One region of the Exiguobacterium sp. EA-TM-5 genome, then DNA from elsewhere that is predicted to be linked to it. Evidence: predicted binding sites of a transcription regulator. Region 1 holds the regulator's gene; the other holds the start of a gene.

Region 1 (12,624 bases):
CTGCTTGTTGGTCACCAGCAATACCAGCAATCGGCACTTCGTAACCGAAGAAGTGATACGGTACCGTTTTGTCATAAACTTCACTCGACTGACGAACTTCTGGCAACATTGAAGCCGGAACACCGAGAATATCGAGTAACTCTTCATCCCATTTTTGTTCGTAGATGTTGTACATCAACGTCCGTGAAGCATTCGTATAGTCTGTAATGTGTGTTTTTCCACCAGACAGTTTCCATACGAGCCACGTATCAATCGTACCGAAGAGTAATTCACCATTTTCTGCTTGCTCACGTGCACCTTCGACATTGTCAAGGATCCATTTAACTTTTGTGCCGGAGAAGTAGGCATCAATCAGGAGTCCTGTTTTATCACGGAACTTCTGGTTCAAACCTTGTTCTTTTAAGTCGTCACAAATACCAGACGTTTGACGCGATTGCCAAACGAGTGCGTGATAGACTGGTTTGCCTGTTTCTTTATTCCAGACAACTGTCGTTTCACGTTGGTTCGTGATTCCGATTCCGGCGATTTGCTCAGGTTTGATATCTGCAGTTCCGAGTGCTTCTGCCATGACAGCAAGAATCGACCCCCAGATTTCGTTGGCATCATGCTCGACCCAACCTGGTTGCGGGAAGTATTGTTTGAATTCCCGTTGTGCCGAGTTGACGATTTTCCCATCGTGGTCGAAGATGATCGCACGTGAGCTTGTCGTACCTTGGTCGAGTGCTAGGATATACTTGTTTTCCATTTCGAAATCCCCCTTGAGCATTATGTGTTAGTGGAATGTGGTCTTAGTAAATCAATTGATAAATGAGCACGGCAATTGCTCCACCGATGATTGGACCAACAACTGGAATCCATGAGTATCCCCAGTCAGAAGAACCTTTGTTTGGAATCGGTAGGATGGCGTGTGCGATACGCGGTCCAAGGTCACGGGCCGGGTTGATAGCGTATCCTGTTGTACCACCGAGTGATAGACCGATAACGACGACGAGTAAACCAACGATGAGTGGTTTTAATCCGTCACCGAATGTTGTTAAACCGAGTGCCAAGATACCGAAGACAAGAACGAATGTCCCGATGATCTCAGAAATCAAGTTCGATGGCGTATGACGAATCGCTGGGCCTGTTGCAAACACACCGAGTTTTGCAGCTTGATCATCAGTCGCTTCAAAATGTTTCATGTAATGAAGCCAAACGAGAATGGCGCCGATGAAAGCTCCGACAAGTTGTCCAGCAATGTAGATCGGAACGTCTGCCCACGGTAAATCAGAGTTCAAAGCAAGTGCAATTGTTAATGCGGGGTTCAAGTGTGCTCCGCTCTCAGCAGCAACGAATGCTGCTGTCATGACGGCAAGACCCCAAGCGAACGTGATGACGATCCACCCACTGTTTTCCGATTTCGTCTTTTTCAAGACGACACCGGCGACGACACCATCCCCGAGTAGGATGAGGATCATCGTACCGATCATTTCTAGTACAAAGTTATTCATGCAAAAACCCTCCCTTTGGATTAAAGCAGATAATGGCCTTTCTACTTTAAATTACTCCGAATTGAGAACGTTTTCAATACAAATAATTGAAATATAGGAATGGAAATTTTTTATTTTGATGTTTAAAGATACGGAAAAATGGATAAGAAAACACCTCTTCCTACCTGTAAACAGGTAATAAGAGGTGTTAACGGCGACGCTTCTTTCTTTTTTTAGGTCGAAACCAGCTACTGGAATAATCTAGTAGGATATGAATCGTACTCGCTACCATGATGCCGATGATAAAAGCAGGCAGAGAAGCGAACCATGAATCAATCGTTGCCGAATCAAGAATTTGAAAATACAGACTTAGAAATAGTAGTGGAATCAAAATAGCAGCACTATATAGAAGTCGGATGATATCTCCGATGATCAGTCCATGTGACCAAATCGAGCGATGGGGCATGATTTTCACATAAGGCATCCATAGGACTCGAAACGGTCCAAAGCGATAATACGGTTCTGATTTTAAATCAAGGTCGGGCGACAGCCAAAGTGTACCGACAGCGATACCAATGGCGGTCGGTAACCAATCGGTTTGTTGCGTTGCGACCGAATACGCAACGTAACCCGTCAGCGCGATGGTATTGACGGTATCATGTACATTTCCTGAAGGCATGAAAAAAGACCAGTCGTAACTGGTCCCTCCGTCAATGAATCGTCCGATACACGCCGATTACCTTACCAAGAATGGAGACATTATCGAAATACATCGGATCCATCGAGTCATTTTCTGGTTGTAGACGTACCTGTTGATCTTCTAAGAAGAACCGTTTCACCGTCGCTTCGCTATCTTCGGTCATAGCTACGACGATTTCTCCGTTTTCTGCTGTGTTTTGTTGGCGCACGATGACACGATCGCCGTCAAGAATACCTGCATTAATCATCGATTCACCATCGATCGTTAACATGAAGACTGTCTCGTTACCTACATAATGTGCAGGGAGCGGGAATTGTTCTTCGATATTTTCAATCGCTGTAATCGGAAGACCAGCTGTGACTTTCCCAATGACGGGAACATGGACGATGGCTTCCGTGATTTCTTCAGGCTTATCAAGCAATATCTCAATCGCACGTGGTTTCGTCGGGTCACGGCGAATCATTCCCCGTTTCTCGAGTCGATCCAAATGACCGTGTACCGTCGAGCTAGACGCGAGTCCGACTGCTTCTCCGATTTCACGAACTGATGGTGGATACCCCTTCAGTTTCACTTCAGAGACGATGTAGTCGAGAATCTCTTGTTGGCGCTTAGACATTTTCCGCATACGAATTGCCACCTCTTTCTGGATTGAAGTTTGAAATGTAAGAATATATGTTTCTAGATTCACTATAACATAGAACAAATGAGCGTACAAACAATTGTTCGACATTTTGTGTTGACCGAACACGGGTTCTGTGTTTATTATGAGTTATGCGAACAATTGTTCCGCGAACATTTATTCTAACTCATTCATTTCATATTTGGAGGGATTCATGATGATTCATACGATTCGTACTCATGCTTTTTCTATTCTCTTCTATGCTTTAAGTGTTGCTTTCGTGATTTTTTTACTCATACCACGTCCGGATGAAAAGGTCGCGCAACTGATGACAGCGTCCGTAACGGTCGATGAGAACGCTACGGTCGAACAAATTGCTGAAGTCTATAACGACGGTTCAATGTCAGACGAAGAATATGTCAACTGGTTGATCAAAAATAATGATGTCGAGACAAAACATGTCATCTCAAAAAGCAAAATCGTTGTACCAATCGCACAACAATGACAGAATGGAAAAGTTGTGAAAGAACGAACAGGGATGTGAGGTACGATGAAGGTCGTGATTTATTGTCGGGTGTCGACTGAAAAAGAAGCACAAGATAGTTCGATTGAACGTCAACGGATGGAACTTTCGAAGGTGGCATCTCAAAAAGGATTTGATGTCGTAGATGTCGTCTCTGAAAAAGAGAGTGGATACGATGTTGATCGTGAAGGGATGCTAACTGTTCTTGATCATGTGACACGTGATGCGATAGATGCGGTTCTCGTGACGGATGACACACGAATTGGGCGAGGGAATGCGAAAATTGCTATTTTGCATACATTTAAAAAGCATGGTGTTCGACTGATGACGCTTGATTCCGATGGCGAATATCAGCTTGCTGATGCAGAGGCGATGGTGCTTGAGATTGTCTCACTCGTTGAAGAATATCAACGCAAATTGCATAATGCAAAAATCGCTCGTGGCATGCGCCGAGCTGTGGAACAAGGGTTTCGACCAGAACGTAATCTCAATCGCCAAGGAGACAACGCTGGACGTAGTCGAAAAGACGTACCAATCGAAGAAATCGTTCGTCTTCGAGAACTTGGTTTGACGTTCTCTGATATTGCAATCACCTTAAGAGGTATGGGGCATGATATTTCAAAAGCCACCGTCAATCGTCGGTACCTCGAATACCGTGAACTGACACCTAGCTCGGAATGAGAAGCAAGTAACCCGTCGACTGACGCGGTTAACTTGCTTTTTTTTATGGGCTCTTTTAAAGTAAGGATACAATTGAACAACTCAATTTTGAGTCGTACAGAAAGAGGGATTCCATGTTATCACAAGAACAATTAGATCGAATCAACGCTTTAGCGAATAAATCAAAAGTCGAGCCATTAACAGAAGCGGAAACGGCAGAGCAAAAAGAACTACGTGCGGCCTATCTCGCAGCGTTCCGTGGATCGTTTAAAAATCAACTCATGGGCATGAAGATCGTCGACGAAGAGGGTACAGACGTTACACCAGAGAAGTTGAAACAAGCACAAGAAGAAGAACGAAACAAGCAATAATCGTTTGTTTCTTCTATAAAAGAGAGGTCTCGCGCAAGCGGACCCTCTTTTTTTATGGAGTATTTGGATTAGGAAACATTGTACGATAGCAATACATCTTAATAGGGAGCTTTCATCGATTCAGACATCCTGTATGAGTCGATAGAACGGCTATAGATAGCGCATTCATTTTAATGTGACATACTATTTAGAAAAGTTGTATCACATTTGAGAGTATGCTAAAATAAGTAGGAATTTGTGAAAAAGAGAGAGGATGATTGTTTTGACGAACATGACGACAGTAGAACAATTAGCAATTAATACGATTCGTACCTTATCGATTGATGCCGTACAAAAGGCGAACTCGGGTCACCCAGGTATGCCAATGGGAGCAGCGCCGATGGCATTCTCACTTTGGGCGGATCATATGAACCACAACCCTAAAAATCCAGAATGGTTTAACCGCGACCGTTTTGTACTTTCAGCCGGACACGGTTCGATGCTTCTCTACTCACTCCTCCACCTATCGGGATATGATCTATCAATGGAAGATCTAAAATCATTCCGTCAATGGGGATCTAAAACGCCAGGTCACCCAGAATATCGCCACACGGCTGGTGTAGATGCGACGACTGGTCCACTTGGTCAAGGGATCGCGATGGCAGTTGGTATGGCAATGGCAGAGCGTCATCTTGAAGCAAAATATAACCGTGACGACCTTAACGTCGTTGATCACTTCACATACGGAATTTGTGGAGACGGGGACTTGATGGAAGGCGTTTCAGCTGAAGCCGCTTCACTTGCAGGTCACCTTGGTCTTGGGAAATTGGTCGTATTGTACGATTCAAACGATATCTCACTTGACGGAGATCTCGATAAATCATTCTCTGAAAACGTCCAGAAACGCTTCGAAGCGTACAACTGGCAAGTCATTCGCGTAGAAGACGGAACGGATATCGATTCGATTTCGAAAGCAATCGCGGCGGCACAAGCAGAGACGACAAAACCAACATTGATCGAAGTTAAGACAGTCATCGGCTTCGGTTCACCGAACAAATCAGGGAAGTCCGCTTCTCACGGTGCACCACTTGGTGAGGCAGAAATCAAGTTGACGAAAGCTAGCTACATTTGGGATCATGAAGAGTTCTACGTCCCTGAAGAAGTCAAATCATTGTTTGACGAGCGCATCGTTCAACGTGGTGCTTCTGCAGAAGACGCATGGAACGAGACGATGAAACAATACGAAGCAGCTCACCCAGAATTGCATGCTGAACTCGTTCGCGCGATCGCAAACGAATTGCCAAGCAACTGGGAAGCAGACCTTCCGACATACGACTTGTCGTCGAAAAAAGCAACGCGTCAAACGAGCGGTGAAGTCTTGAATGGCCTTGCGAAGAACGTTCCGACATTGTTCGGTGGTTCAGCTGACCTTGCGGGATCAAACAACACGATGCTCAAAGGCGAAGCAGACTTCGATATCGACCCAAGTGGTCGCAACATCTGGTTCGGTGTACGTGAATTCGCAATGGCAGCAGCTGTCAACGGTATGGCACTTCACGGTGGCGTCATTCCTTACGGTGCGACATTCTTCGTCTTCTCGGATTACCTTCGTCCAGCGGTCCGTCTCGCTGCATTAATGGGTCTTCCATCAATCTTCGTCTTGACGCATGACTCGATTGCTGTCGGTGAAGATGGTCCAACACACGAGCCAGTCGAACACTTGATGAGCTTCCGTGCAATGCCGAACGTCACGATCTACCGTCCAGCAGACGGAAAAGAGACAATCGCAGCATGGAAAACAGCGGTTCAAGCAAAAGACAAACCGACACTTCTCGTCTTGACTCGTCAGGGTCTTCCTGAACTTGAAGGTACGACGACAGAAGGCGCTGAAAAAGGTGGTTATGTCATCGCTGGTGACGTCACGAAAGCCGATACACTCTTACTCGGTACAGGTTCAGAAGTTCACCTTCTTGTCGAAGCGCAAAAAGAACTTGGTGAATCAGCAGCTGTCGTTTCTCTTCCATCATGGGAAGTATTCGAAGCACAATCAGCAGAGTACAAAGAATCGGTTCTTCCAAAACACATCACGAAACGTGTAGCGATCGAAGCAGGTGCTTCACTCGGTTGGTACAAATATGTAGGAACAGAAGGACAAGTTATCGGAATCGATCGTTTCGGCGCATCTGCTCCTGGAGACTTCCTCTTGAAAGAATACGGTATGTCTGTTGAGAACGTTTTAGCGACAGTCAAGCAACTCGGATAATCATTTCTGGAAAAACGGGTCCGTTCTTACGTCGGGCTCGTTTTTCATCTATTATCATCTATGCAAACAATTGGAATTATAGTATAGTAAAAAGCGACGTTTTAAGTTAGAGGAGGAAGCAACTTGGCTACATGGATTTGGATTTTAATTGCCCTTCTTTGCTTGGTAGCAGGTGTCGCCCTTGGTTTCTATATCGCTCGTCGATACATGATGAACTACTTGGAGCAAAACCCACCAATCAACGAAGATATGATTAAGACATTGATGATGCAAATGGGTCAAAAGCCATCACAAAAGAAAGTCAACCAAGTGATGCGTTCAATGAGTGGTTCAATGAAATCACCTAAAAAATAAGCTGTATGAAAGGGGACCAAATGGTCTCCTTTTTGTTTGCTATTTTTTAGAAAGAGAACTAATCTAAAATGTGAGACTATTTCAAATAATCATAGGATTTAAAAAGGGGGGAGACTTGAATGGGAGTCTTCAGGAAACTCGGTTGGTTTTTCCGACGAGAATGGAAAGCGTATAGTCTTGGGGTCATCTGTTTGATTTTTGTGGCAGGGTTAGAACTGATTCCACCGAAAGTCATCGGGACGACAGTCAATGGTCTGAGTGAAGGGAGCTTGACGAAGAATGATTTGATTCGTCTAGCAGGTACATTGTTGCTTATCGGAGTCGCGACGTATTTCATTCGTTATTTTTGGCGTTTTCATATCTTCGGTGCCTCGATTCGTCTCGGTCGATTGTTGCGCAGTCAACTGTATGGTCATTTTTCAGATTTAGATCAATCGTTCTATAAGAAATATCGTAGCGGAGATTTGATGGCACATGCAACGAACGATGTACAAGCCGTCTCGATGACAGCGGGTGCCGGTATTCTAACGCTCGTTGACTCAGTGACGATGGGGAGCTTCGTCATCATCACGATGGTCACGACAATCAGTTGGAAGTTGACGCTCGTGTCGCTTCTGCCGATGCCACTCATGGTCTATTTGACGTCACGCTACGGTAAGATGCTACATTCGCGTTTTCATGACGCGCAGGAAGCCTTCTCCGATTTAAATGATAAGGTCGCGGAAAGTATTAGTGGTGTCCGTGTTTTAAAAGCGACAGGCGAAGTTGAGTCTGACGTACAGACGTTCACCGATCTATCCGACGACGTTGTCCAAAAGAACCGTCGCGTGGCAAAAATTGATGCTCTGTTTGATCCGACGATCTTTGGGTTAGTCGGTCTATCGTACATCATCGCAGTCGGCTATGGTGCCTACTTATTGCAACAAGGTGAAATTCGGATTGGTGACATCGTCTCATTCACTACATATCTTGGTTTATTGACATGGCCGATGCTCGCTTTCGGTTGGTTGTTTAACATCGTCGAACGTGGTCGTGCTTCTTACGATCGGATCGAGCGGATGCTTGCGATCGAACCGGAAATTAAAGACGCGAAGGAAGCGGCGACGACTGTTTCGTCACCGGAACTTCATGTCGGGATTAAACGATTCATCTATGACACGCAACCGGTCCTACAAGACATCGATGTGACGTTGAAACCGGGTAAATCGCTTGGGATCGTCGGGAAGACGGGTGCTGGTAAATCGACATTCGTTCGTTTATTATCACGTGAATATGACGTCAAACAAGGAGCGATCATGATTGGTGGACGAGACATCAAACAATTGACACGAGATACCGTTCGTCGTCAAGTAGCGATTGTCCCGCAGGATCATTTCCTGTTCTCCGCTTCGATTGCGGATAATATTGCTTTTGCGAAACCCGACGCGTCAATGGAAGACATCATGGAAGCGGCGCGTATTGCAGCGGTTCATGACGATATTCTTGGCTTTAAGGAAGGATATGCGACGATGGTCGGCGAGCGTGGTGTCACGTTGTCTGGTGGTCAAAAGCAACGGATTTCGATTGCCCGGGCGTTACTAGCCGACTGCCCGATTTTAGTGCTCGATGATGCACTATCTGCGGTCGATGCTAAGACTGAGGAAGCGATTATCCATCACTTCCGGACGGCTGATCACGATCAAGCGCAAATCATCGTTGCTCATCGCCTGTCGGCTGTGTCGCATACCGATGAGATCATCGTCCTTGAAGACGGTCGAATCATCGAGCGAGGAACGCATGAGCAGTTACTCGCTCACGACGGTTGGTACAAAGAGACATACGACCGCCAGCAACTAGAATCACTCGTCGAACAAGGAGGGCGTTCTAATGAATCATGATATCAATGAAAAAGCCGTCCTGAAACGATTGCTCGATTTCGTCAAACCGTTCAAGAAGCAAGTCAGTATCGCCTTCGTTCTCCTGTTCATTACGACAGCAGCAAAACTCGGAGGACCGTATCTCGTTAAGATTTTCATTGATGAGTATGTCGCACCAGGAACCTATCCAGTTCAAGAAGTCGCACTTCTGTTTACGGCATATTTGTTATTGCATACGACAGGGATCATCGTCGATTATTTACAGGCATTTGAGTTCCAAAAGATTGCTTTGCAAGTCATTCAACGTTTACGGATCGATGTGTTCCGGCACGTCATGCATTTACGGCTCGCTTATTTCGACCGGACGCCTGCCGGAGTGCTCGTTTCCCGGATCACGAACGATACGGAAGCGATTAAGGAACTCTATATCGGTGTCCTGTCGACATTCGTTCAAAGTGGTGTCCAGTTGATTGGGACGTATATCTTCCTCTATCTCCTAGAACCACGACTCGCAACGATTGCGCTGTTGTTGTTACCGCTGTTTTATTTCATTATCTGGATCTACCGAAAGTACTCGACGAAATATTACGCGGAAGTTCGCGATCTACTGTCGAAAATCAATGCGCAACTGAACGAATCGATCAATGGGATGGCGATCATTCAACAATTCCGCCAAGAAAAGCGCTTGATGGCAGAATTCGAAGAAACGAATGTCGCTCACCAGAACGGTCGCTATAAGAACCTGAAGCTCGATAGCTGGTTACTACGACCAATCATTGAATTGTTACTAGCGATTTCGATTGCGACACTTGTGACGTATTTCGGTGTCTTATCGTTCTCACAAACAGTTCAAGTCGGTGTCGTCTATGCCTTCATCAGTTACATGGAGCGGATCTTCCAACCGGTTCAGCAAATCATGCAACGGTTATCCGAGTTCCAACAAGCTGTCGTCTCAGCGGACCGCGTGTTCAAGGTGCTTGATACGGATGAGCCAGAACCGACGAAACAACTCGAAGGAGATGCACGTGTATCAGAAGGACATATCGTCTTTGAAGACGTTCGCTTTAGTTATGACGGTGAGAAGGATGTCTTGAAAGGCATTTCGTTCGAGGCGAAAAAAGGACAGACGATTGCCCTTGTCGGTCATACCGGAAGTGGAAAGAGTTCAATCATCAATATCTTGATGCGCTTTTACGCTTATCAATCAGGTCGGATTTTGATTGATGGTCAACCGCTCGAGCAGTTATCGGAAGAAGAGCTACGACAACACGTTGGACTCGTTTTACAAGATTCATTCTTGTTCACGGGAACAGTCGCTGACAATATTCGATTATTCGATAGCTCGATCTCTTTTGATCGTGTCGAAGCGGCAGCAAAATTCGTCCAAGCCGACGGATTCATCAATCAACTCGATCATCAATATGACAGTCCCGTTGCTGAACGGGGTGCGACATTCTCCGCTGGAGAACGTCAGTTGATTTCCTTCGCACGCACGATGGCGCGAGACCCGAAAATCCTGATTCTCGATGAAGCGACCAGTTCGATTGATACGGAGACAGAGGAAAAAGTGCAAGTCGCACTTGAACGGATGCGTCAAGGACGGACAACGATTGCCATAGCGCACCGTCTATCGACGATTCAAGATGCTGATTTGATTCTTGTATTGCATCAAGGAGAAGTCATTGAACAAGGAAATCACCAGGAATTGATTGCGCAAGATGGACTGTATAAGAAGATGTATCAGCTACAATCCGGTCATGTTACCGTTTCCTAAAAGAATTAGACATAAAAAAAGCCTGCCAGGCGATCTCGCCCGGCAGGTTGTTTGTTTTGATTAGTAGACTGTAACTGTGACGTTTTGGCGACCCCAGTTGAGTGCTTCTTGTTGTGAACCAACGAGAAGATCAAGGCGGTTACCTTGGATTGCGCCACCACGGTCGAGTACGATTGCTTCACCAATGCCTTCGATGTGCATCCGTGTACCAATCGGGTATTGTGAAGAAGCTGCTACGATACGCATACCATTGTACGTGATCGTATTCGTGACATCATAACCGCTTGCTGTCAACGCGCGACCATTGTAGAGTTGGCTACCATTGTTAGATGGGTCGTTCGTGTAAGCACTGACGTTCATCGTCACTTTTGTACCTGATTTTGCAGGTGTTGATTGTTTTGTTGCAGTTGCTGGTTGAGCTGCTGCTTTTGGTGCTGGTTTTGCAGCCGGTTTAGCTGCTGGTGCTTTCGCTACGCTACCGAGTGTTGTATATGCACTGTGTACATAGCGTGTTTTACCGTCGATTGTTGTTTTGATCCATGCACCGACTTTACCTTCTACGTTGACTTTTTCGCCTTTGTAGAGATTACCGACATCTTTCGAGCTTGTCGTTGGTTGTGTGCGGACGTTTAGTACTGCCGTAGTAACTGTAGCTTTTTTAAAGTCGAATGAGCCTGCTGCAGACGTATACGCGCCATGGACATAACGTTTTTGACCGTTAATGTGAGTTTGGATCCATGCGCCAGAACGTCCTTCGACATTTAATGTTTGACCTTTATATACATTGCCTACGTCTGCTGATGCAGTTGTAGGTGCTGTGCGTACGTTGAGTACTGCTGTATTTACTGTTACCGTTTCTGAGGCAGCCTCTGTCTCTTGGGCAAATCCTACTGATAGAGCTGTTGCTGCAAGACCGGCAGCGAAAACTGCTTTTTTCATTATTGATGTCCTCCTGACATATGCTGTGTTTACTGTTCCTACTTTACACGGCAAATCTGACTTGTGCGTTTACAGGTCAATGTCATTCGAGTTACAAACCGAGCTTGTGTGACAACGAGATTGCAAAAGGACGGTTTTTGTCATCGATAGGACATACTGATTATGAAAAACGGACGTTTATAGGTCTTTTGACTTAATAAAACTGAAAAATTCGCACAATTCAACAGAAAAAAGACTTGAATATAGAAACTATGTAATCCTTCTATCGTCTTAATGATGAAAAAGTGAAACGGATGATGTATAGATCAATAGTTAACGATTGTCGTCACGCCGAACGCTGTCACGTAAGAACGGTGATACAATTCCTGCATCCAATCGTTAGCGGAAAGTTGGAACATACCATGAATCGTTTGGTAGGTTCGCTGTCGAATATTGATTTTAATCGGTTCTACTAGCGGAACAGACGGTAGATGGTCATGCATACTGTCATTTTGATTTTCGATGTATAAGAGCTCGAAAACATCTCCTTCTTCCATATAACGCTGTAGATAAATCATAAACTCCCATTGGTCAGCACCTTCGATCGTATACAAGTAAGGCATCGTGAATCGGTCTCGCTTTAATGGGACATATTCAAGTGGTTCGATTTCATGTACGAATAACTGTGGTAGGTCATCAGGTATATAGAAGGGACGAGAACTAGCTAAGAACGTCAGAGCAGACATATGGAACCTCCATTAGAATTAAGAAGTAATGTAAAACATCAAAAAGGTCAGCACTCGTATTCGAATGCTGACCGGATAGGTGATCATGATAAGAGCGGTTCATTCGAACCGTGAAGCGTATAGTTTTGAACCATACGTGAATATTCTAAAAGTAAGACGTCGAGTTCATGACTAAGTTGTAAAACACGCGGGGAGGTGAAGCTGGACTGGTCAGCTTGATGATATAGTTCGCTACGTTTGGCTTCGATGGCTAACGTCAATAGTTGTTGTGTCGTCATAGCAGTCTCCCTTACATTGGTGTCGTATCCATATTCTAGCAAGTCCATTTACTAGGTGCAACGAGATTTCAGTAAAATCGATGAAATGTAATTTTTTTGTAATTTTGGCGGACA
Region 2 (12,624 bases), 1.3 Mb from region 1:
CGAGTGCACGAATCTGTTTCAAGACATCATTCGCATGATTGATTTCTCCTGTCTCGAATAAGACACGGGCATAACGGAGCAAATAGCGGATATCCGCTGGCTGAAGTGCCGTCGCCTCATCTAAGTGATAGACGGCTTCGTCCAGTCGCCCTTCCCGGTGCGCCTTCCGTCCGCGGAAATAAAAAAGTTCCGCTTGGCGCGCTGTTATCGCAAAGGGGTCTGCTTTGTATTTGGTTAATTCCATCATGATTCAAGCCCCCATAAATAGTAAACTGGTTTCGTAGTTGCAGACACAAGAATACCCTATCTCTAGAAGGCATGCAACAGAAAAAAACGCCGGAGTTCATCCCCAGCGTTTCGCATAAATCGATTCCAGTTCTTTGTAATTCTCTAAGCATTTTCGTACAAAAGCATCCGTCTCTGGATTCAGTCCTTCAAGACGTGCCACGTCCTTGTCATATGCCTGTCGTAAACTCGCCGCATATTCCGGAATCTCTCCATCATACGCATAAACGACTGCGGGCGAAACTGTGATCTTTTCGTGCTTATGCAAGGCAGTTCGGATATGAAAGAGTGGGACATCAACTTGGTTCGGTTGATGAAGATCGCCTTGAACAGGATGCTTTTCAACAGCCAACACCTCAACGACGAGACCTTGTGGACGTTCGGCGAATAATCTTCCGAAATACTTTCCTGTCTTATACGTAAAGCGGATATGCGTCATCTTTTTTTCCTTCTTCCTTCTCACAGTTTTGTCACATTTCGTGCCGACGAAGCGGCTGACTCGAGACGCGTTCGTTCGGTGCGATATCCCGGTGAACGACAGATCCGGCACCGACAACGGCACCATCTCCAATCGTTACGCCCGGTAGAATCGTCACGTTCGCACCGATCAAGACGTTGCTTCCAATGACGACATCGCCTAAGCGATACTCCGTCGTCAAATATTCATGACAGAGAATCGTCGTATTGAAGCCGATGATCGTATTGTCACCAATCGTGATCCGCTCCGGGAACATTGTATCTGGCATCACCATCAAGGCAAGTGCCGTCTTCTCCCCGATCTTCATCCGAAGGCAAGTCCGGTAGAGTGCATTCTTGAAACGGAGCGATGGTGTAAACCGACCAATCGTAACGATCGTAAAGCACCACATCACTTTAAAGAACGAGACGGTCCGGTACATGTGCCAGAGTGGATTCGTCGTTCCGACCTGAAAGCGATCAGTTCGCCGTGCCATTTTGTTCCTCCAGCCACGCAGCGAGATGATCCATCGAGTCGATGATGACGTCTGGCTCGAGTGCCTCTAAGTACGTGCGCCCTTTGATTGCCCAGCCGACTGCGACTGTCTTCAGTCCCGCGTTCTTACCACCGAGAATGTCCGTATCGTTGTCTCCAACCATGATCGTCTCGTCTGGTGTTGTCCCAAGCAACTGCATCGCTTTTTCGAAGGGTTCGACCGCTGGTTTTTCTTCTGTTACGTCGTCCGCTGCGATGACCGCGTCAAACAGTGACGTCAAACCGAATAACTCGATGCCGCGTAAAGCGACGCGACGGCTTTTCGACGTCACGACTGCCATCTTGTAGCCTGCTTCATGCAGACGTCGTAACCCGTCAAGAACGCCTGGATACTCAAGTACGAGCGCATCATGCATGGCGATGTTATAACTGCGGTAAAAAGCGACCATCTCTTTCCATTGTTCCGCGTTCATGGCTGAGAATGATTTTTCAAGTGTCGGACCGATGAACGGAAGCAATTCCGCTTCCGTGAACGTCCGGTCTGGGTAATAGTAACTGAGCGTATGTTCGAAACTTTTTAAAATCAATGGATTCGTATCGATCAACGTACCATCTAAGTCAAACAGAAGTGTGCGAATCATCGATTACTTCGCCTCCTTTTTTGAACCATCCAAGTAACGAACGGCGTTGCGACGAACGACGAACATGATCACACCAAAGATGATCAGACAAATCGAGACGATTTGTGCTGTCCGGAGTCCATCAGCCATCATCAGACTATCCGTCCGGAGTCCTTCAATGTAGTAGCGTCCAATCGAATACCAGACAAGATAACCAAGGAAGACATATCCACGACGTGGATTGAACTTCATCCGCCAAACGATCAACAGGATGACACCGATAATGTTCCAAATGCTTTCATAAAGGAACGTTGGTAAGTAGTACGTTCCATCAATATACATCTGATTAACGATCCAGTTTGGCAAGTGCAACGTATCTTGTAAGTACGACCACGTCGTCTCACCACCGTGCGCCTCTTGGTTGAAGAAGTTGCCCCAGCGTCCAACGGCTTGTCCGAATAAGAGTGACGGTGCCAAGATATCAGCAATTTGCCAGAACGAAATCTTTTTCTTACGTGTATAAATGATGACCGTCAAGATCGCACCGATGATCGCACCGTGAATCGCGATCCCGCCTTGACGGATATTGATGATCTGATCGAGATGCTGACTGTAGTAGTCCCACTCGAACGCGACGTAGTAAATACGTGCACAGATGATACTGATCGGAATCGACCAGATGACGACATCGACCGCATACTCTTCGTTGAAGCCAATTCGCTTCGATTCGAAGATCGCGATCAACAGTCCAACGACTGCACCGAGTGCGATGACGATGCCATACCAGTAAATCGGTACTGGACCAATCTCAATCGCCACGCGGTCAAACGTTGGTTGTACAGAGGCTAAAGTTCCCATCAAAGACCACCATTCCCATCTTCAATTGCTTGCGCGAGACGTCCCGCGAATTCTTCTGCTGTGTTGATGCCCATGTTTTTCAGACGATAGTTCATCGCTGCGACTTCGATGATGACAGCAAGGTTTCGTCCGGGGCGAACCGGAATCGTCAGGAACGGAATTTCCGTATCGATGATTTGGAGTGTCTCTTGATCGAGACCAACGCGGTCATAAACTTTCGACTGATCCCAAATCTCGAGGTTACAGACGAGGCTGATTTTCTTGTGCGAGCGAACAGCACCTGCACCAAACAACGTCATCACATCGATGATCCCAATTCCACGAATCTCAAGCAGATGTTGAATCAATTTCGGTGCGGTTCCGACTAGAATCCCGTCACCGGTTTGACGAATCTCGACCGAGTCATCCGCTACTAGGCGATGACCGCGTTTGACGAGTTCGAGTGCCGTTTCCGATTTACCAACACCACTTGCACCTTTAATGAAGACACCAACACCATAGATATCAACGAGGACACCATGCATTGCCGTCGTTGGCGCGAGTTCTGCTTCGAGGAAGTTCGTGATCTGTGACTCGACCGATGTCGTATGCCCTTTTGTTGTCAACAGTGGTACGTTCGTCTCGTCTGCGGCTTGGATGATTGCTTCCGGTACGTCAAATCCTCGTGTGATCAAAATACCAGGTGTTTCATCCGTACAGAGGACGTTCGCTCGTTCGCGTTGTTCCTCATACGTTAAATTATTGAAGAACGTCAATTCCGTTTTACCGAGAATTTGAAGACGTTCTGCCGGATAATAGGCATAATAACCGGCAAGCACAAGGCCAGGTCGGCACAAATCGGCCGTCAGAATCGGGCGATGTAAGCCCTCTTCTCCCGTGACGATGTGGAGATTGAATTGTTTTACGATTTCAGCTGTTCGCACTTTTGGTTGCACGCTTCATCAGCCCCTTTCACTTGAAGTATTGTACCATATTTTTATTCGATTTATGGAATTGGATTAGAAGCTTGATTTCTTGGGAATGGAATAAAGAGTTAATATTTTGAAGGAGGTTTTGCCATGATGTCAGCTGGCGGCATTTGGTTCGTTTTAATACTTATTTTATTTGGGATTCTCGCAATTGCTGGTTTCGTCTATCTCGTGATTTCGCTGATTGATATGTGGAAAGCCTACTCCCGGAATCAGGATCAAACAGCCCTTTTATTCTTCATCATTTCGATTATCGGGGTCTTCATCAGTGGGTCATTCATCTCCTACGTCCTTGCAATCATCTTCTATTGGAATCGTTCACGGGGAAAGAGCTGGCTCGGCCTCGGTCTGATCCTCGTCTCGATCGTGCTTGCCGTCATCGGCGTCATCGCCTTACTCTCATTCGGGTATGACATGAATAACATCGAAAACATGAACTTCGATGAACCGATGATGGATCAGGATTACAATTATTGATTCACGAAAACCCCCATCTTCTTCAAGGAGGATGGGGGTTTTATGTGTGTAGACGACGTCGCTCCGCTTGCGTGCCTCCTACAGGAGAAAGCGCAGTTATCCGCGCTGTCAGAGACAAACGAGACCCAGACAGAACGATGAAGCCGCGACAGTCTCGCCTAAGAAAAAGTACGCAAAGCGGATACAACGTCATAAGAAAAGCGCAACCTCTTTTTCAAGAAGTTACGCCGGTATGCTTATAACGCTTGTGGACTGAGGTGAACGCCGTGCGTGACAGAAATCGTACCTGTCTTCGTATCGGCTTCGACCTCGATTTTTGGTGAACGACCGCGACCTGATACGAAATGAAGCTTCCGGTTGACGATCTCTTTTTGATCCCGGATCAATTCCATGTCGTCGAGGTTACAGTTGAGACCACCGAAGTTCGTCTCAAGTTCTCCGTAGACTTCAGCGCCATGCGGCAACATCAAGGCGATGCTTCCGGCAAGCGATGAAGCTTTGACTTTCGCGTTTTGCGCCGTCTTCAGTTCGCAACGAACGTTTCCGTTCGCTGTTTTCAGTTCCGAGCGTTCGAAGACACCCGTCGTGATGATCTGACCGTTGGCTGTCTTCGCCTTCAAGACCTTCAACTCTGACTCTTCGATTTCGATTGAGCCGTTTGCTGTTGATACTTTGACATCTTCACTGAAGAGGTCACGGACATTGACTCGACCGTTCGCTGTCATCAGTTGAGCGGACGTCGTATCGAGTGACGATAACGAAATCTCACCGTTCAACGTCTGTAAGACGAATGATTCGTAATGGCGGCGTGGAACTTTCAGATGGACCGTCGCACGGACACTCTTATCCTTTAGACGGATGGATAGTGTGTTTGCTGAAACCGCATGTTGGACGGCTGCCTGAAGTTGCTCAAGCGCTTGTTCTTCCGTCACCTGTTGGCGGCGGAGCGGACGCCCCGTCACCGTCAACTCGCATTCTTCAAGATCACTCGGTTCAACGACCAAGTTCGCATTGAACAGATCGACGTGGACCGTCTCTCCGCTGAATGGGAATTGTTTGACGTAGGTAACGTTCGGACCTGACGCCTGATTGAGTGAAAGATCACTGTCCTTGATCCGGCTGACGAGATTATCGAATGCTGACATGACTTTCGTCGTCAGCGAATCGACGGAATACTGGTCGACCCGATCATACTGTTCTGGTTCATCGACGTACTTATGTTCACTTGCAGAAGTAGCACGTTCGTCGATTGATTCGAGTCGCTCAAGTTTATCAAGTGCCTCATCAATCGTTAACTTTCCTTCTTTGACTTGCTCCAATATCAATTGACGCATATCTTGCTTCATGAACCGTTCCCTCCTATTCTTGAACCTCAAACGTGTGTTACATGATACTTTCGTTTAAGTTCCCTTAGTTCCTTCCTACGAATCCTCATCCACAAAAGTTTCACGATTCAATTCGTGCCGCATCCCGTTCAAGGACCGGAGCGAGATAATGTCCCGTATACGATGCTTTAACTTCAGCGATCTGTTCCGGTGTACCGGCAGCTACGATCGTTCCGCCGCCGTCGCCCCCTTCTGGTCCAAGATCAATCAAGTAGTCGGCCGTCTTAATGACGTCTAAATTGTGTTCGATAACGAGTACCGTATCTCCATTGTCGACGAGACGTTGCAAGACTTTCAGAAGACGCGCAATATCGTGGACGTGCAGCCCTGTCGTTGGCTCATCGAGAATATAAATTGTCTTCCCGGTCGAACGCTTATGCAACTCAGACGCCAGCTTGACGCGCTGTGCTTCCCCACCGGACAATTCCGTCGCGGGTTGACCGAGACGCATATACGTGAGTCCAACGTCAGCAATCGTCTGTAGTTTCCGCGTGATTTTCGGAATGTTCTCGAAGAAAGCGAGTGCATCTTCGACTGTCATTTCAAGGACATCGGCAATCGTTTTGCCTTTATATTTCACTTCAAGTGTTTCGCGGTTATAACGTTTCCCGTGACAGACTTCACACGGAACATAGACATCCGGTAAGAAGTGCATCTCGATCTTAATGATTCCATCGCCACGACACGCTTCACAGCGTCCACCCTTGATGTTGAAACTGAAGCGTCCTTTTTTGTACCCACGAAGTTTTGCTTCGTTCGTTGAAGCAAAGACGTCACGAATATCATCAAAGACACCAGTATACGTTGCTGGGTTCGAACGTGGTGTCCGACCAATTGGCGATTGATCGATATCGATGACCTTGTCGATTTGGTCGAGACCGGTGATGCCTTTATGGGCACCCGGCTTTTCCTTCGCCCGGTTCATCTCGTGGGCGATCGTCTTATAGAGAATCTCATTGATCAATGTTGATTTCCCGGATCCCGACACACCCGTAACGGCAACGAATAAACCAAGCGGAATGTCGACATCAACGTTCTTCAGGTTGTTTTCCGACGCTTTGTGGATGTGGAGCATCCGACCGTCTGACTCTTTGCGTGTCGATGGGACAGGGATGAACTTCTTCCCAGACAAGTATTGACCGGTCAGCGAGTTCGCATCCTTCATCAGTTCTTCTGGTTTCCCGGCTGCCGTGACGAAACCACCGTGATCGCCAGCACCTGGTCCGATATCAATCAAATAGTCAGCTGCCATCATCGTATCTTCATCATGCTCGACGACGATCAATGTGTTCCCGAGGTCACGCATCGCTTTTAGCGTATTGATCAAGCGATCATTATCGCGTTGATGTAAACCAATCGATGGTTCATCGAGGACGTAAAGGACACCCGTCAAACGCGAACCAATTTGTGTTGCAAGACGAATCCGTTGCGCTTCCCCACCAGACAACGTACCAGCTGCACGAGAGATCGTCAGGTAATCGAGACCGACGTTCTCGAGGAACGACGCGCGTTCGTGAATCTCACGGACGATCATTTTTGAAATCGTCTTGTCTTTCTCACTTAATTTCTCTGGTAGTTCGTCAAAGAACATGACCGCTTGTTTAACGGACATCTTTGTCACTTCACCGATGTGGTGATCGGATACTTTGACGGCAAGTGATTCCCGTTTTAAACGATGTCCTTTACATGTCGGACATGCCTTCTTCGCCATATAGCCTTCCATCTGTTCACGGATGTAATCAGATGACGTCTCCTTGAAACGACGTTGTAAATTATTGAGGACACCTTCGAAGTAGAGATCCGTATTCCGGACCATTCCGAAATCATTTTCATAACGGAAATGGATTTCTTCTTTGGTGTTTCCATTCAAGAGTGTTTCGCGATGCTCTTCTGACAACTGTTCGAACGGTGTATCCATATCAATCTTAAAGTGGTCGCAGACCGCTTTAAGCAATTGTGGATAATACTGCGAACTTGTCGGTTCCCACGCCACGATTGCCCCTTCGTTCAATGACTTATCTGGATGCGGCACAACGAGATCGACATCGACCTCAAGTTTCGTCCCCAGTCCATCACATGACGTACAAGCACCAAACGGCGAGTTGAACGAGAACATCCGTGGCTCGAGTTCACCAATCGAGAAGCCACAAATCGGACAAGCATGGTGTTCACTGAATAAGAGTTCGTTTCCATCCATCGTATCGACGATGACACGACCGTCAGCGAGACGAAGCGCTGTTTCAAGCGAATCGGCGAGGCGGGCTTCGACGTCTGGTCGAACAACGACACGGTCGACGACGACTTCAATCGAATGTTTCTTATTTTTCTCAAGCGTGATTTCTTCCGCGAGATCAAGTGTCTCTCCGTTGACGCGGACACGGACGAAACCTTCTTTCTTAAGATCGTCGAGGACTTTAACGTGCGTTCCTTTTCGTCCGGAGACGATCGGCGCGAGGATTTGCAGACGCGTCCGTTCTGGTTGTTCCATTACTTGGTCGACCATCTGACTGATTGTCTGACTCGAAATCTCGATTCCGTGATTCGGACAGATCGGTTTCCCGATCCGTGCGTACAATAGTCGAAGATAATCATAGATTTCCGTCACGGTTCCGACCGTTGATCGTGGGTTTTTACTCGTCGTTTTCTGGTCGATCGAGATCGCTGGACTTAATCCTTCAATCGTGTCGACATCTGGCTTATCCATCTGTCCGAGGAACTGACGGGCATAAGCCGATAAACTTTCGACATAACGACGCTGTCCTTCAGCGTAAATCGTATCAAAGGCAAGCGACGATTTCCCTGACCCGGACAGACCCGTCAAGACGACGAGTTGGTCACGGGGAATTTCGACATCGATGTTTTGTAGATTATTGACGCGAGCGCCTTTGATGATAATCTGATTCTTCTTTTCTCCCAACTTAGGCACCTGCTTTCAATTCTAATATGAGGTCGCGGAGCTCGGCAGCTCGTTCGAACTGCATGTCCTTCGCCGCTTGACGCATCTCTTGGTCGAGCTGTTCGAGTAACGTTTCGCGCTCCGGTTTTTTGAGTTTGTTAAACTTCTCGAGTTTTTCGACGGTATCGTCGCTCTCGATCGTCGTACTAATGACACCACGGACATCTTTTTTGATCGTCTGCGGCGTAATGCCATGCTCTTCGTTAAATGCCATCTGAATCGCGCGACGACGTTCTGTCTCATCGATTGCTCGTTGCATTGAATCAGTGACTTTATCAGCAAACAAGATGACATGACCTTCTGAGTTTCGTGCTGCCCGACCAATCGTCTGGATTAGTGAACGGTCTGACCGGAGGAAACCTTCTTTATCGGCATCAAGAATCGTTACGAGCGAAACTTCCGGAATATCAAGTCCTTCTCGAAGTAAGTTGATCCCGACGAGGACGTCGTACTTCCCGAGTCGTAAGTCACGAATGATTTCAATTCGTTCGAGTGTCTTGATCTCCGAGTGCATGTAGTTGACCTTGACCCCGTGTTCCTTCAAATAATCGGTCAAGTCTTCCGACATTTTCTTCGTCAATGTCGTAACGAGGACACGCTCGTTCTTCGCCACGCGATCGCGGATGTTGTCCATCAAATAATCGATTTGTCCGGTAATCGGATGAATCTCAATCGTCGGATCAACAAGACCCGTCGGACGGATGATTTGCTCAACCATCTCTTTTGAATGTTCGAGTTCATACGGTCCCGGTGTCGCCGAGATATAGATTGCCTGACTGACTTTTTCTTCGAACTCCTCGAACCGTAGCGGACGGTTGTCTTTTGCTGAAGGCAGACGGAAACCGTGATCGACAAGGACTTGTTTCCGCGCTTGGTCGCCATTGTACATCCCGCGAATTTGCGGCAGTGTCACGTGTGACTCGTCAGCAACGAGTAAGAAGTCTTTCGGGAAGTAATCGATCAACGTATACGGTGTTGCCCCTTCCGGCATCAAGTTCAAATGACGCGAGTAGTTCTCGATTCCTGAGCAATAGCCCATCTCACGCATCATCTCGAGGTCATAGTTCGTCCGTTGCTCGAGCCGTTGTGCTTCAAGTAATTGATTGTCTTCACGTAACTTCGCAAGCTGCACTTCAAGTTCCTTCTCGATGTTCGCGATTGCCTTCTGCAAACGGGTATCCCCCGTCACGAAGTGGGACGCCGGGAAGATTGAAATATGCTCACGGTCCGCGATGATTTCACCTGTTAACGGATCCATATCACGAATCCGCTCAATCTCGTCACCGAAGAATTCGATTCGTACACACTGCTCATCACGCGACGCCGGGAAGATCTCAACGACGTCTCCTCGGACGCGGAACCGTCCGCGCTGGAAGTCGATATCGTTTCGCTCATATTGAATGTCGATCAAGCGACGGAGCATCTCATTACGCCCCATCTCATTACCGACACGAAGTGACAAGACGTGGTTGTTGTATTCTTCCGGGTTACCGAGACCATAGATACACGAGACAGAGGCAACGATCAAGACGTCCTCCCGTTCGAACAAGGCGGACGTCGCCGAGTGACGCAACTTGTCAATTTCATCATTGATTGAGGAATCCTTCTCGATGAACGTATCGGTCGACGGGACATATGCTTCCGGTTGGTAATAATCATAAAAACTAACAAAGTACTCGACCGCGTTGTTCGGGAAAAATTCCTTGAACTCCGAGTAGAGTTGTCCCGCTAGTGTTTTGTTGTGGGCAAGGACAAGCGTCGGTTTCTTGATTTCCTTGATGACGTTCGACACTGTGAACGTCTTCCCTGTACCGGTCGCCCCAAGCAACGTCTGATGTCGTTCGCCTTGTTTTAGCCCAGTCACCAATTTTTCGATTGCCGTCGGCTGATCACCGCCTGGCTCAAATGGTGAAACGAGTTCAAAATCCATCGTTTGCTTCCCCCTCATCACGTAAAAAATCTATTTTTATTGTACCACTTTACGAACAAACATTCGATTATGAAGTGCTCCTTTTAGGAAGTTACCCTTTTTTTCGAAAATGCAAAAGTTTCTTTTTGCTTCGAGTGTTGCACATCGATTTTTCGTTTACAAAAAAATCCCTATCACGGATGTTCCGTGACAGGGATGTACTCTTTAATGTAAGGACCGAACCTTCGTCCGACCATGGGCCGGCTCGTTCACGAACAGGATACCGAGTTCATGATGATCTTGTTCATAGAAGGCACGTTGCGCAAAACGGATGTCCCCGTTATGGTTCATGACTTCAAGACGCAGATACGGTTTGTGTTTTTGAATGGCTTCATAGAACGACGCTTCCGAGTCGACCTTTTCACCGTTGACTTTATAAATCGCTTCCCCCGGAATCAAGCCCATCTCGGCAGCCGGTTTATCGGGAAGTGTCCCGAGAATCACCGCACCACGCGTTCCATTAAGGAAGAGCGGTGTTTGTGCCCGGTTCAAACGTTTGACCCGTTGATGCAACAGAATATGCAGGACGAGCAACAAAATGATGCCGTACAGCCATTCAGCTTGTCCGGTGACGTATGCAAGAACCGTCAACAAGATTGCAACGAGACTCGTGATCAAACGTCCTTGGACGAGTGGACGCATCAACTCCTTCGGTAACTTACCGGTAAAGAGGAAGCTGAAGCCAATCGGTAACCACACAATGATTGGAACGAGTCCCGGGAAACTGTAACGTGGCCACCATGTCTCGAGTACGTCGCCCGGAACGAAGACGAGCAGTGGCAAGAGCCAAAGCTTATTTGCTGACAAGCCACCGATGAAGCGACCACGCTTCGAGACGACGAGTGACGGGGACAGGCGGCGTTGCCCACGCCACCAGACGAGGACAACTTCAGCGATGAGTGTTACCGTCGCAAGTAATAAAATCATCTTCGGATCGACTGCGCGAACTGAATCGAGACGCGAATCCATCACGAACCAGCCGGCAAGTCCAAGTAAGACGATTGGCCAAAGCGGTACGTTTAAGCGAACGATGCCGATTAACAATAGCACGCTTGAAAGTCCAAGTAACATCAGAGCGTATTGTGGTGTCACCGTTAATCCAAGCCATCCGCTGACGACGGATAAGATAAGACCAACGAGTAGCCCCGGTAAAAGTGTTTCGAGAACATCGCTTCGTTTTCCGTGTGTCCGGGAGCGGAACAGACCACGCTCCCGTTTGACACGCCGGATGCCGATGACCCAACTGACAAGGAGTGCTAACCACAAGGTCGGACTGGCGATGAGACTAATCGCGGTCCAACCAATTTCATCGAGTAATTCCACGCGCATTCAGACCTCTTTCCATTCCTTATTATTGAGCAGCGACCTCGAGTGCTTTTTTCCGCTGAACGTCATTCTTGTCATCCTCGAGTTTCTTCAGGAGACGTGTCTCCATCTCACCCGCCGTCTGCTGATCGATTTTTCCTGTGACATCAAGCTTCGCATCCTTTTGCAAGGCTTCAACGGCTTTCTTCATCGTGTCACCGAAATAGCCGTCCTGTCCTTTTGGCTCGTAACCGATTGCTTCAAGGACCAGGTGAGCGTTTTCGACCGATTTTCCATAATCACCGACTGCGAGTGACTTTTTGTCAGTCAAAATCTTCGTGACGTTAAAGTAAGCCGGTTGCTTGACTTCAATCGTCGGCTTGACCCCTTTTTTGTGGATCCAGTTGCCGTCCGGTGTTAGCCATTTGTTCGTCGTCAACTTCAAGTCGCTACCGTCCTTCAGGTCATAGGCACTTTGGACAATTCCTTTACCAAACGATTTTGTACCGACGACCTCAGCCCCAGCACCTTCTTTCAGACCAGCTGCTAAAATCTCAGACGCCGATGCCGATCCGCCGTCTTCGAGCACGACGATGTTATAAGGTTTCTTCTCGTCTGCCTTCCCGAATTCCTGCTGACGCTCTCCCTTATTGTTCTCTACTTGATAAATCGGAACATCCGTCGGGATGAACGGTGCAATCATTTTCGAGACAGCCGTTAGTAGACCACCTGGGTTCCCTCGGACGTCGATGACGAGTCCATCAATATTCTGACTCTCGAGTTTCGCAAGACCCTTCTCAAACTCTTCTGCTGTCGGTTCCGAGAACTGTGTCACTTGCAAGACACCGA

What was found. The regulator LexA, encoded in region 1, represses DNA repair genes until DNA is damaged. The targets are predictions, from matches to a motif close to CGAACATATGTTCG.
Region 2: a site for LexA is predicted at 10,484-10,497, ahead of uvrB (excinuclease ABC subunit UvrB). Genes of this name have one in related genera too.

What each region holds. Positions count from the first base shown of each region.
Region 1 covers NZ_CM132670.1:2,444,462-2,457,085, reverse strand. The annotation lists gene glpK (glycerol kinase GlpK) at 1-745, opposite strand, end outside; gene ACV3PA_RS13000 (MIP/aquaporin family protein) at 789-1,490, opposite strand; gene ACV3PA_RS12995 (metal-binding protein) at 1,678-2,148, opposite strand; gene lexA (transcriptional repressor LexA) at 2,180-2,794, opposite strand; gene yneA (cell division suppressor protein YneA) at 3,006-3,293, shown strand; gene ACV3PA_RS12980 (YneB family resolvase-like protein) at 3,339-3,992, shown strand; gene ACV3PA_RS12975 (DUF896 domain-containing protein) at 4,106-4,342, shown strand; gene tkt (transketolase) at 4,596-6,584, shown strand; gene ACV3PA_RS12965 (YneF family protein) at 6,708-6,938, shown strand; gene ACV3PA_RS12960 (ABC transporter transmembrane domain-containing protein) at 7,058-8,815, shown strand; gene ACV3PA_RS12955 (ABC transporter ATP-binding protein) at 8,805-10,568, shown strand; gene ACV3PA_RS12950 (SH3 domain-containing protein) at 10,629-11,507, opposite strand; gene ACV3PA_RS12945 (hypothetical protein) at 11,813-12,232, opposite strand; gene ACV3PA_RS12940 (aspartyl-phosphate phosphatase Spo0E family protein) at 12,316-12,510, opposite strand.
Region 2 covers NZ_CM132670.1:1,120,798-1,133,421, reverse strand. The annotation lists gene ACV3PA_RS05820 (tetratricopeptide repeat protein) at 1-247, opposite strand, end outside; gene kapB (sporulation phosphorelay system protein KapB) at 344-724, opposite strand; gene ACV3PA_RS05810 (acyltransferase) at 756-1,238, opposite strand; gene ppaX (pyrophosphatase PpaX) at 1,222-1,878, opposite strand; gene lgt (prolipoprotein diacylglyceryl transferase) at 1,882-2,715, opposite strand; gene hprK (HPr(Ser) kinase/phosphatase) at 2,715-3,650, opposite strand; gene ACV3PA_RS05790 (hypothetical protein) at 3,774-4,160, shown strand; gene ACV3PA_RS05785 (DUF4097 family beta strand repeat-containing protein) at 4,397-5,506, opposite strand; gene uvrA (excinuclease ABC subunit UvrA) at 5,607-8,462, opposite strand; gene uvrB (excinuclease ABC subunit UvrB) at 8,464-10,431, opposite strand; gene ACV3PA_RS05770 (PDZ domain-containing protein) at 10,636-11,799, opposite strand; gene ACV3PA_RS05765 (S41 family peptidase) at 11,822-12,624, opposite strand, start outside.